3 regions of the Kitasatospora sp. NPDC088861 genome follow, and region 1 is predicted to be linked to each of the others. Evidence: riboswitches for the same ligand, from Rfam matches in the RefSeq annotation. Region 1 holds a riboswitch; each other region holds the start of a gene.
What was found. Region 1 has a riboswitch for cobalamin ahead of ACIP37_RS20215 (prenyltransferase/squalene oxidase repeat-containing protein). Riboswitches for the same ligand answer to the same signal wherever they lie in the genome.
Positions count from the first base shown of each region.

Region 2: another riboswitch for cobalamin. It lies ahead of ACIP37_RS19635 (HoxN/HupN/NixA family nickel/cobalt transporter); the one in region 1 lies ahead of ACIP37_RS20215 (prenyltransferase/squalene oxidase repeat-containing protein).
Region 3: another riboswitch for cobalamin. It lies ahead of ACIP37_RS16130 (cobalamin biosynthesis protein); the one in region 1 lies ahead of ACIP37_RS20215 (prenyltransferase/squalene oxidase repeat-containing protein).

Region 1 covers NZ_JBIVJF010000011.1:103,601-106,864, forward strand. Annotated here, with positions in the region: gene ACIP37_RS20215 (prenyltransferase/squalene oxidase repeat-containing protein) at 1-1,571, opposite strand, end outside; cobalamin riboswitch at 1,676-1,819, opposite strand; cobalamin riboswitch at 1,897-1,973, shown strand; gene ACIP37_RS20220 (hypothetical protein) at 2,107-3,264, shown strand, end outside.
Region 2 covers NZ_JBIVJF010000010.1:209,450-212,713, reverse strand. Annotated here, with positions in the region: gene rpmB (50S ribosomal protein L28) at 1-7, opposite strand, end outside; gene rpmG (50S ribosomal protein L33) at 133-297, shown strand; gene ACIP37_RS19635 (HoxN/HupN/NixA family nickel/cobalt transporter) at 411-1,523, opposite strand; cobalamin riboswitch at 1,553-1,767, opposite strand; gene ACIP37_RS19630 (metalloregulator ArsR/SmtB family transcription factor) at 1,849-2,232, shown strand; gene ACIP37_RS19625 (DNA-formamidopyrimidine glycosylase family protein) at 2,287-3,096, opposite strand; gene ACIP37_RS19620 (AAA family ATPase) at 3,177-3,264, opposite strand, start outside.
Region 3 covers NZ_JBIVJF010000007.1:263,159-266,422, forward strand. Annotated here, with positions in the region: gene ACIP37_RS16125 (cobyric acid synthase) at 1-1,069, opposite strand, end outside; gene ACIP37_RS16130 (cobalamin biosynthesis protein) at 1,066-2,034, opposite strand; cobalamin riboswitch at 2,142-2,274, opposite strand; gene ACIP37_RS16135 (alpha/beta hydrolase family protein) at 2,538-3,264, shown strand, end outside.

The DNA.
Region 1 (3,264 bases):
GGGGTGGTGGCGTCCGGGTTGTGTCGGACGCTGGTGAGGTCGGTGCCGGTCAGGGCCAGGATCGCCTGCTCGGTGGCCGCCGGGTCCGGGTCGGTGGTCGACGCGTCGGGGCCGAAGCCGCCGTCCGTGCCCTGCCGGGCGGCGAGCCAGGCCGTGGCGGCGGCCCGGCGGGTGTCCTGTCCGGTGGCCTTGAACGCCTGGGCCGCGCTCGCGGTGCTGATGGTGTCGCCGGGGGCGCCGAGGTACGGGAGGAGGGATCCGTCGGCCTGCTGTCCGGCCGCGAGCTGGTCCGAAGCCTTCCTCGCGGCCGTCTCGTACCCGGGCGCCGTACGCAGGGCGAGGACCGCGAGGCCGGTGGTGAGCGGGTCGGACTCGCAGTGGTCGCCAGCGACGATCATCGATCCGGCCACCCCGCCGTCGGCGCACTGGAGCGCCGTGAAGCGGGCGAGCGCCGGGGCGGGTGGCGTGACGCCGGCGCGCTGGAGGGCGATGACGCCGAGGGACTGAACCCAGGGCGAGGCCGCGCCGAGGAAGTCCCCGGCGGCGGTGCACTTGCCGTTCTCCCCCGCCGCCGTGCAGACATGGCCGGTGAGCGCGGCGATCAGGTCCCGGCCGCCGAAGGCCCGGGGATCGCCACCGGTGCTCTCGGCGACGAGGGCCAGCAGTGCGGCGGCCCTCGCATCGGGCCGGCCGGCCGGTCCGTCGGGGTGGAGGAAGGCGTCGGTGTGAGCGGAGAGGAAGGCGACCGTCCTGCGCAGCGCCGGGTCCTGCGTGCCGGCGGCGGCGAGGGCGATGGCGGTGAGGGCGGTCCGGGGGTAGTCCGGCCCCTCGACGGCCCAGTTCTCCATGTGGTCGCCGCCGACGAGTTGGCGGGCCAGCCAGGCCGCGGCGGCCGCCGGGTCACCGGCGGCGGACGGCCCGGTCGGAGTCGGGGTCGAGGTCGGAGTCGGGGTCAGGGTCGCCGAGGGCGACGGCGAGGCGGACGGCGAAGCCGGCGAACCACCGCTCTTCGCCCGGACGGAGTCCGGCGTGAAGCCCGGTGCCCCGCTGGTGCCGCCGATGTCGGTGCCGCCGTACACCCAGGCCTCGACCTCGCCGGGCTTGGGCTTCTGCGTCCCGGCGCCGAACCGGCTGTAGGACCAGGCCTGTTGGCCGGGTTCGGCGATCCAGTACGACCAGTACGCGGTGGCCTGCGGGGTGTTGACGCAGGGTTCCTCGGCCGGCGTCGGGTACTGGGTGCCGCTGTTGAAGGTCCCGGTTCCGAGTCGGCAGATGAAGGCGGGTCCGTCGTGCTCGGTTCCGGCGGTGGTGAAGCCGGCGGCGTGCAGCAGGTTCATCCCGGTCGTGGGGCGGGCGTCGCAGCCCCGGACGACGCCGCCGCCCCAGTGGGTGAAGTCGACGGCGACGATCGCGCCCGTCGTCGCCGTGCACTGCTCGATCGGGTCGGCGGCCGCAGTGCCGGGGCGCCCGAACAGGACGCTTCCGCAGGCGGCGACCGCGACAGCACCGGCGACCACCAAGGAGGCGAGGTCCCGGTTCCTGTGACGTGTGCGACTGCTGCTGACCCTCACGACGACTCCCTGGTCGGTCGACGCAGGGCGCAACGGCGCAGCCCACGGTCTCCTGGGCAGGGACCGTCCGGACCGCGTCGTAGTCCGCGACGACGCAAGTGCTCTGTGAACAGGGCCCCCGGTCCAGGCATTCCGGCTCACCCACCACAGGTGGGTCCACGGTTGCGGGTCAGCGCCGGAGTTGGACCGGCTTCCCCTGAATGCCGAGGGCAAAAAATCGGTTCATCAGACCACGACGGCCGAACGGGAGTCAACGGTCCGTCATGTCGATCACATCACCTCGTCGGCCGGTGCGCCGTGCGGTAGCGTCCGCGGTGGCCGAGCGGGGGAACCCGGTGCGAATCCGGGGCTGACGCGCAGCGGTGTGGGGTGGCGATCGTGCTGCCCCGAGCCCGGATGCCCGCCCGGCCACGCACCATGGCGAAAGCCGGCCCACGCGATCCGGGCGGCGACCGCTCCGGCCGTCGCGCGCCCTCGAACGGACGCCGGAACTCCGGGGCAGGGTCGGCGTCCGCCACCCCAAGGAGCCTGTCCCGTGTCCCTCCTCGCCCCCTCGCGGACCACCCCTGCCCGCGCCGCCTCCGCCGTCACCGTCGCCCTGACGGCCGGCTCGCTCCTGCTCTCCGCCGTCCCCGCCCACGCGACGGCCAGCCCGACCCAGATAGCCACCTCGAAGAGCACCGGCGTCACCTACCTGAAGTCGCTCCAGGCCGCCGACGGCAGCTACGCCACCGGCGGCGGGCTCTCCAACGAGTGGGCGTTCAGCGCACTCGCGGCCGCCGGCACGGCCGCCGCGGACGTCACCCCCGGCGGCGACCCCACCAAGAACGCCCGCCTGGTCTACCGCGGCCAGCTCGCCGCCCCCGGCTGGCCGAGCGCCTCGCCGGTCGTCACGGACTACGAGCGCGGCATCCTCAACGCCTACGCCGCCGGCATCGACCCCGCCCGGGTCGGCCCGGGCCGCAACCTCGTCGCCGACCTCGCCGCCTACTGGCAGACCGCCGAACCCGGCTACTACGGCCCGTCCGCCAACTTCAACGGCACCGTCTTCGGCCTCCTAGCCCTCGCGGGCGCCAAGACCCAGGCCGGCAGCCCTCGCGTCCCGCAGCCGCTGCTCGACACCTCCGTCACGGCGGTGCGCGCCAACCAGCACAACGACGGCGGCTGGAACTTCAGCAAGGCCGCGGGCGACCCGAACGCCCTCGCCCAGGGCAGCGACATCGACATGACCGGCGCCGCCATGGCCTCGCTCTGCGCCGGGGGCGTCCCCGCCACCGACCCGGCGATCGTCGCCGCCAAGAACTTCCTCAAAGGCAAGCTCACCGCCTCCGGCGCCTTCAACGCCGTGTTCGGCGTCAACACCGACTCCAACGGCTGGGCCGTCTCCGGCCTCAACGCCTGCGGCATCAACCCCCAGGGCACCGACTTCACCAGCGGCACCGGCAAGAGCCCCGTCGACTTCCTGATCGCCCAGCAGTTCAAGCCCGGCGGCGGCTTCAAGTACCTGCCCACCGACACCACCCCCTCCCCCTACGCCTCCGTCGACGGCCTGCGCGCCGTCGCCGGCGCCGGCTTCACCGCCACCCCGCCGACCCCGACCACCACCGGCGAGCCCGCCTGGGCCGCCGCCACCGCCTTCGTCCCCGGCACCGCCGCCAAGCTCGCGCTGGTCATCGACGACGGCACCGGCGCG
Region 2 (3,264 bases), on a different contig from region 1:
CGGACATGGGTGCTCCCTGGCGTCCGGGAATGGGCGGGACGGAGCTCACGTTACACCAGATGAAAATGACTTCCATTTCGGTGTACGGTTTCGCCTCAGCCCCGAACACCCCGCCAACCCGGGAGGACACCCATGGCCCGCAGCGAACTGCGCCCCGTCATCAAGCTCCGCTCCACCGCCGACACCGGCTACACGTACGTGACCCGCAAGAACCGCCGCAACGACCCGGACCGGATGGTCCTGCGCAAGTACGACCCGGTCGCGCGCCGGCACGTCGACTTCCGCGAAGAGCGCTGAACCCCGCCCGCCCGACGACCGGCACCGGCCCGCAGCGACGAAACGGCGCCTCCCCCCGGGATCCCGGGGGAGGCGCCGTCGCTGATCGCTGCCGTCGCTGATCGCAGCCGTCGCTACTCGGCGGCCACCCAGCGCTTCTCCACCCGGGCCAGCTTCCAGTAGGCGATCGCCGCGGCCCAGACCACCACGAACAGCCCGGCGATCGCGTAGCCGACGTTGTCCAGCGAGATGCCCGCGATCCAGCCGGTGACCGGGTCGGTCAGATCGAGCTTCTCGTGCAGCACGCCGACCAGTTCGATGGTGCCGATGACGAAGGCCACCGCGATCGACAGCCCAGTGATCGTCAGGTTGTAGTACACCTTCCGGACCGGGTTCGCGAAGGCCCACTGGTACGCGAAGTTCATGAACGTCCCGTCCAGGGTGTCGAACAGGCTCATCCCGGCCGCGAACAGCAGCGGCAGGCAGACGATCGCGTACCAGGGCAGCCCGGCCGCCGCGCCCGACCCGGCCATCACCATCAGGGTGACCTCGGTCGCGGTGTCGAAGCCCAGCCCCAGCACCATGCCCACCGGGAACATCTGCCCGGGCCGGGTGATCGACCGGGTCGCCCGGTTCAGCACCCGGGCCATGAAGCCGCGCGAGTTGAGGTGCTCCTCCAGCTGCGCCTCGTCGTACGACCCGGCCCGCATCGCCCGGAACACCTTGAGTATGCCGAGCAGCGCGGCCAGGTTGAGCGCGCCGATCAGGTAGAGGAACGCGCCGGAGGCCGTCGTGCCGACCATCCCGAGCCACTTGTGGGTGGCCGAGTCGTCGTCCATCAGCGTGCTGGCCAGCTGCGCGCCGCCCGCCACCAGGGCGGCCATCAGCACCACCATCGAGGAGTGCCCGAGGGCGAACCAGAAGCCGACCGAGACCGGCCGCTTGCCGTCCGCCATCAGCTTGCGGGTGGTGTTGTCGATCACCGCGATGTGGTCGGCGTCGAAGGCGTGCCGCATGCCGAGGGTGTACGCGGTGATCCCGAGGCCCACCCCGAAGACCTGGGTGCCGACCGCGTAGTTGTGGGGCGCGACCAGGAAGACGAGCGTCCCGAAGGCCACCACGTGCATGGCCAGGATCACCCCCATCAACCCGGCCGTGCGGACGGTGTCCTCGCGCTTCCAGCGGAACGTGGGCAGCACGGACGGTGTCGCCGGCGCCTCGGCGGCGGCGGTTTCGGGCAGGGTCATTCGGGTCACGCTCCAGCACCTCGTGGAAACACTTCGTGAGATGCCGTGGCCGGTCTCCTGGCTTACGGGGGTCCCGTACCCGCCTTCCCAGGTGCGCGAGGCTCCCAGTGGCGTCGTGGGTACGGACGTCTCTCCATCGTCGACGATCACGATGGCCCGATCACAGTGGCGAGGGCCGCTCCGGACTGGGACCCCTGAGGATCCGTCACCGGTCTTCCCGAGCACCACGGCGGGGAACACCGTAGGGGCCAGGACCCACCCTTGCAAGGCTGCGCACCTGCGCAGGTGTCCAGGATCACAGGCCCCCTCCTGCAACAATGTGCGCATGCATCTCGTACCGGCCGACCGCGCGGGCCACCGCACCATCGACGGACACCGGGTCTGCGAGGCCATCGCCGCGATCGGCGACCCCGCGCACGTCCGCACCTGGGCCGAGCGGTTCTCCCTGCTCGCCGACCCCGGGCGGCTCGCCCTCCTGCTCGCCCTCCACCGGGCCGGCCCGCTCGCCGTCTCCGACCTCGCCGTCGCCACCGGCATGCGCGACCCCGCCGTGTCCCAGGCCCTGCGGCTGCTCCGCACCGCGGGCGTGGTCACCGGGGACAAGGACGGGCGGATCGTGCGCTACCGGCTCGTGGACGAGGCCCTGCGCCCCCTCCTCGACGCGTGCGCCGCCGCCGAACACCACGAGCCCAGCGCGGCCGTCGTCTGACCGGCTCCTCCGGAGGACGCGCCGGGGCCCGGCCGGAGCAACCCTCGAACGCGGTCAGGCCGCCTGGCAGGCGGGGCACCAGAAGAGGTTGCGCGCGGCGTGCTGCTCCGTCCGGACCTCGGTGCCACAGACCAGGCAGGGCATCGCGGCCCGCCGGTAGACGTACACCTCGCCGCCGTGGTCGTCGACGCGCGGCGGGCGGCCCATCGCCTCGGGGGTGTGCTCGGGGCGGACGGTGTCGATCCGGCCCGCGCCGACGCCCTCGTGCATCAGGGCGACCAGGTCGGCCCAGATCGCGTCCCACTCGCCCCGGGTGAGGTCGCGGCCGGCGCGGTGCGGGTTGATCCCGTGGCGGAACAGCACCTCGGCCCGGTAGACGTTGCCCACCCCGGCCAGCACCTTCTGGTCCATCAGCAGCGCGGCGACGGTCGTCCGGCTGGCCGATATCCGGCGCCAGGCGGCCTGCGGGTCGGCGTCGGCGCGCAGCGGGTCGGGGCCCAGCCGGGCGGCGACGGCGTCCTTCTCCGCGCCGGTGACCAGCGCGCAGGTGTTGGGGCCGCGCAGGTCCGCGTAGCCGTCGTCGTTGGCCAGCCGCAGCCGGACCAGGCCGACCGGCTCGGGCGCGGGCCCGGTACCGAAGGCGAAGCCGCCGTAGAGGCCGAGGTGGACGTGCACCCAGGCGCCCTCCTCGAAGCCGAGGAACAGGTGCTTGCCGACGGCTTCGGCCGCGGTGAGCAGCTGCCCGTCGATGGCCTTGGCCTCGTCGGCGAACCGGCCCTGCGGGCTGGACACCTCGACCGGACGGCCGCCGAAGGCCTTCCGGTTCTCGGCGGCGAGGCGGTGGATGATGTGGCCTTCCGGCACGGGCGTCAGCTCCCCCGGGGTGGTTCGACAGGACCCGCACATCATCGCAGCCGGCACCGACACCGCCGGATCGTCGCAGGTCAGCGCACCGGCATGCCCATCAGCCGGGCCAGGATGACGCGGTCCAGCTCGGCGGCGGTGCCAGCCACGTCCAGGTACGAGTTGTCG
Region 3 (3,264 bases), on a different contig from region 1:
CGGCCCCGGACTCCACCTCGTCCTCGATCCCGCGCGCCAGCATCTGGTAGCCGCCGCACACCCCGAGGACCGGCAGCCCGGCCGCCGCCCGCGCCTTCAGCGCCGGCTCCAGGCCGCGTTCGCGCAGCCAGGCCAGGTCGGCCACGGTGGCCCGGGTGCCGGGCAGCACCACCAGGTCGGCGTCGGCCAGTTCCTCCGGCCGGGTCACCCAGCGCACCAGCACACCGGGCTCCTGCGCCAGCGCGTCCAGGTCGGTGAAGTTCGACAGCCGGGGGAAGCGCACCACGGCCACCCGCAGCACGTCCGCCCCGAGCGGGCCGCGGCCGTCCACCCGGTCCACCACCGTGGACAGGTCCAGCGAGTCCTCGGCGTCCAGCCACAGGCCCGGCAGCATCGGCAGGGTGCCCAGCACCGGACGGCCGGTCAGCCCGTGCAGCATGTCCAGGCCGGGCGCCAGGAGCCGCGCGTCGCCGCGGAACTTGTTGACGAACCAGCCCGCCACGTGCCGCTGGTCCTCCGCCGACAGCAGTGCCAGCGTCCCGTACATCGCCGCGAAGACGCCGCCGCGGTCGATGTCCCCGACCACCACCACCGGCAGCCCGGCGGCCGTCGCCAGGCCCATGTTGGCGATGTCCCGGTCCCGCAGGTTGATCTCGGCGGGCGAACCGGCGCCCTCGCAGACCACCACCTCGTAGCGGCGGCGCATATCCGCCAGGCACTCCAGCGACCGTTCCAGCAGGACGGGCTTGCGTTCGCGGTAGTCCAGCGCGCCCACCTCGGCGACCGGCCGGCCCAGCAGCACCACCTGGCTGCGGCCGTCCGCCCCCGGCTTCAGCAGCACCGGGTTCATCGCCGCCTCCGGCTCCACCCGGGCCGCCTGCGCCTGCATCGCCTGCGCCCGGCCGATCTCGGCGCCGTCGGCGGTGACGAAGGAGTTCAGCGACATGTTCTGCGCCTTGAACGGCGCGACCCGCACCCCCTGCCGGGCCAGCCAGCGGCAGATGCCCGCGGTCACCACACTCTTGCCCGCGTCCGAGGTCGTCCCCGCGACCAGCAGTGCGTTGCTCATGCCCTTCCCCTCCACCGTGTCGTCAGCAAGCGCAGCGCGACGTGCCCCGCGACCGTCGTACCCAGGGCCAGCGCGCCCACCCGCCGGGAGAGCACGCAGGCCCGCTCGATGTCGTCCGCCGTCACCGGCCGCAACTCCGCGCCCAGCACCGGCCGGTGTTCCACCCGCTCCCCGTACTGGAGGGTCCCGCCCAGCCGGACGCCCACCGCGCCCGCGAAGGCCGCCTCCGCCTGGCCCGCGTTCGGGCTCGGGTGCGCCGAACCGTCCCGCCGCCAGACCCGCCAGGCCGTTTTCGGCTGCGGCGCGGCGGCCACCGTGAGCAGAGCCGTCAGCCGGGCGCCCGGCCAGCCCGCCACGTCGTCCAGCCGGGCCGAGGCCCAGCCGAACCGGGCGTACCGCGGCGAGCGGTGGCCGACCATCGCGTCCAGCGTGTTCACCGCGCGGAACGCCAGCAGCCCCGGGGTGCCCGCCAGCGTGCCCCAGACCAGCGCGTTCACCACGGCGTCCGCCGTGTTCTCGGCCACCGACTCGACCACCGCGCGGGCGATCTGAGGCCCGTCCAGCGCGCTCGGGTCCCGCCCGCACAGGTGCGGCAGCCGCTCCCGCGCGGCCGCCAGGTCGCCCGTGGCCAGCGACCGGCCGATGGTGCGCGCCTCCCGGGTCAGCGAGGTGCCGCCCAGCACCGTCCAGGTCGCGGCGGCCGCCAGCGCGGCCCGGCCCAGCGGACGCCGGCCCACCGTACGGTCCAGGGCCACCGCGCCGGCCGCGACCGCGCCGACGCACAGCGCCGTGTACCCGGCGCCGGCCACCCGGTCGTCCTGCCACACCCGCCGCTCCAGCCGGGTCGCCGCACCGCCGAAGACGGCCACCGGGTGGCCGCGCCGGGGGTCGGCGAAGCGGGCGTCCGCGGCGAAGCCCGCGGCGGCGCCGAGCGCGAACGCGGCGGCGCGGGTCAGCGGGCGCACGGCGGGTTCGGCGGAAGGCCGCGTGGGGTCCGGCGGGGCGGGGCAGCCTGCATCGCGTGCGTGTCCTCACTCAGGGTCCGCGCCCTGGATCGACGTACCGGGGGCGAGAGTCTCCTGGCTTCCGGGTCGGACACACCCCCGGGCCTTCCAGCGGCTTCTGACGGTCCGCCGTGGCAATGTTCCGAGCGTGCTCCCCGGTGACAGTGGCGGGACCGCGCCGGACTCGCACCGGCTTCCTCTGCATGCCTCCGTTTGGCCCCAGGATCCCATCACGCGGCCGAACCGGGAGTCAACCGAGGTCACGGAGGGGTTGGTCACACCTCGGAGCCCCGTCGCCACCTCCGATCCGCCCGCCCCGCCCTGCCTGACGCCCGCCCAGCCCGAGGCCCCGCTGTGCCCCGGACGGCCCAGCCCGGTGGCCGCCCGCGCGGCCCCCCGGTGAACTGGTGCCCGGACACCGCCCGGACACCGTCCGGTCCAAGACCAGCAGAGCGGGGAGCGATATGCGTTGGGGAACCGCGGCCGTCGTGGCGGCCGCCGTCGTCGGCGCCGGGGCCGCCGGGGCCGCCGTCCTGGTGATCGGCCGCCGGGCCTCCGAACGGCTGGTCCACCCGGCGAGCGCCGCCCGGGAGTCCGGCCCCGTCCTGGTGCGGAGCCTCGCCGCGGGCCGGATCACCTTCAACCGCCGCCCCGAGAGCCTTCGCCCCGGCCACTGGGCCGTGGAATGGGACGACCACGGCCACGCCGTCGTCGAGGAGGTCCTGCACAGCGACGAGAACGGCGTCACCCGCCGCCTCGTCCGCGCGGACCGGGGCACCCTCACCCCCGGCACCGAGGTCCGCTTCACCCCCCGCGTCCACCTCGGCGACCCCACCGAGGCGCTCGGCCTCCCCTTCACCGACACCGCCGCCGACGGCGAACTCGGCGCCCTCCCCGCCTGGCGCCTCGACGGCAAACGAGGCACCTGGGTGATCCTCGTCCACGGCCCCGGCGCCGACCGGCAGCAGACCCTCCCGGTCCTCCCCGTCCTCGACCGCCTCGCCCTGCCCGCCCTCGCCGTCACCTACCGCGGCGACCAGGGCGCCCCGGCCTCGCCGGACGGGCTCGGCCACTTCGGCGAGACCGAGTGGCGCGACGTCGAGTCGGCGGTACGGCTCGCCCTCGACAGCGGCGCCGGCCGGGTCATCCTGTACGGCTGGTCCCTCGGCGCCACCATGGCCCTCCAGACGG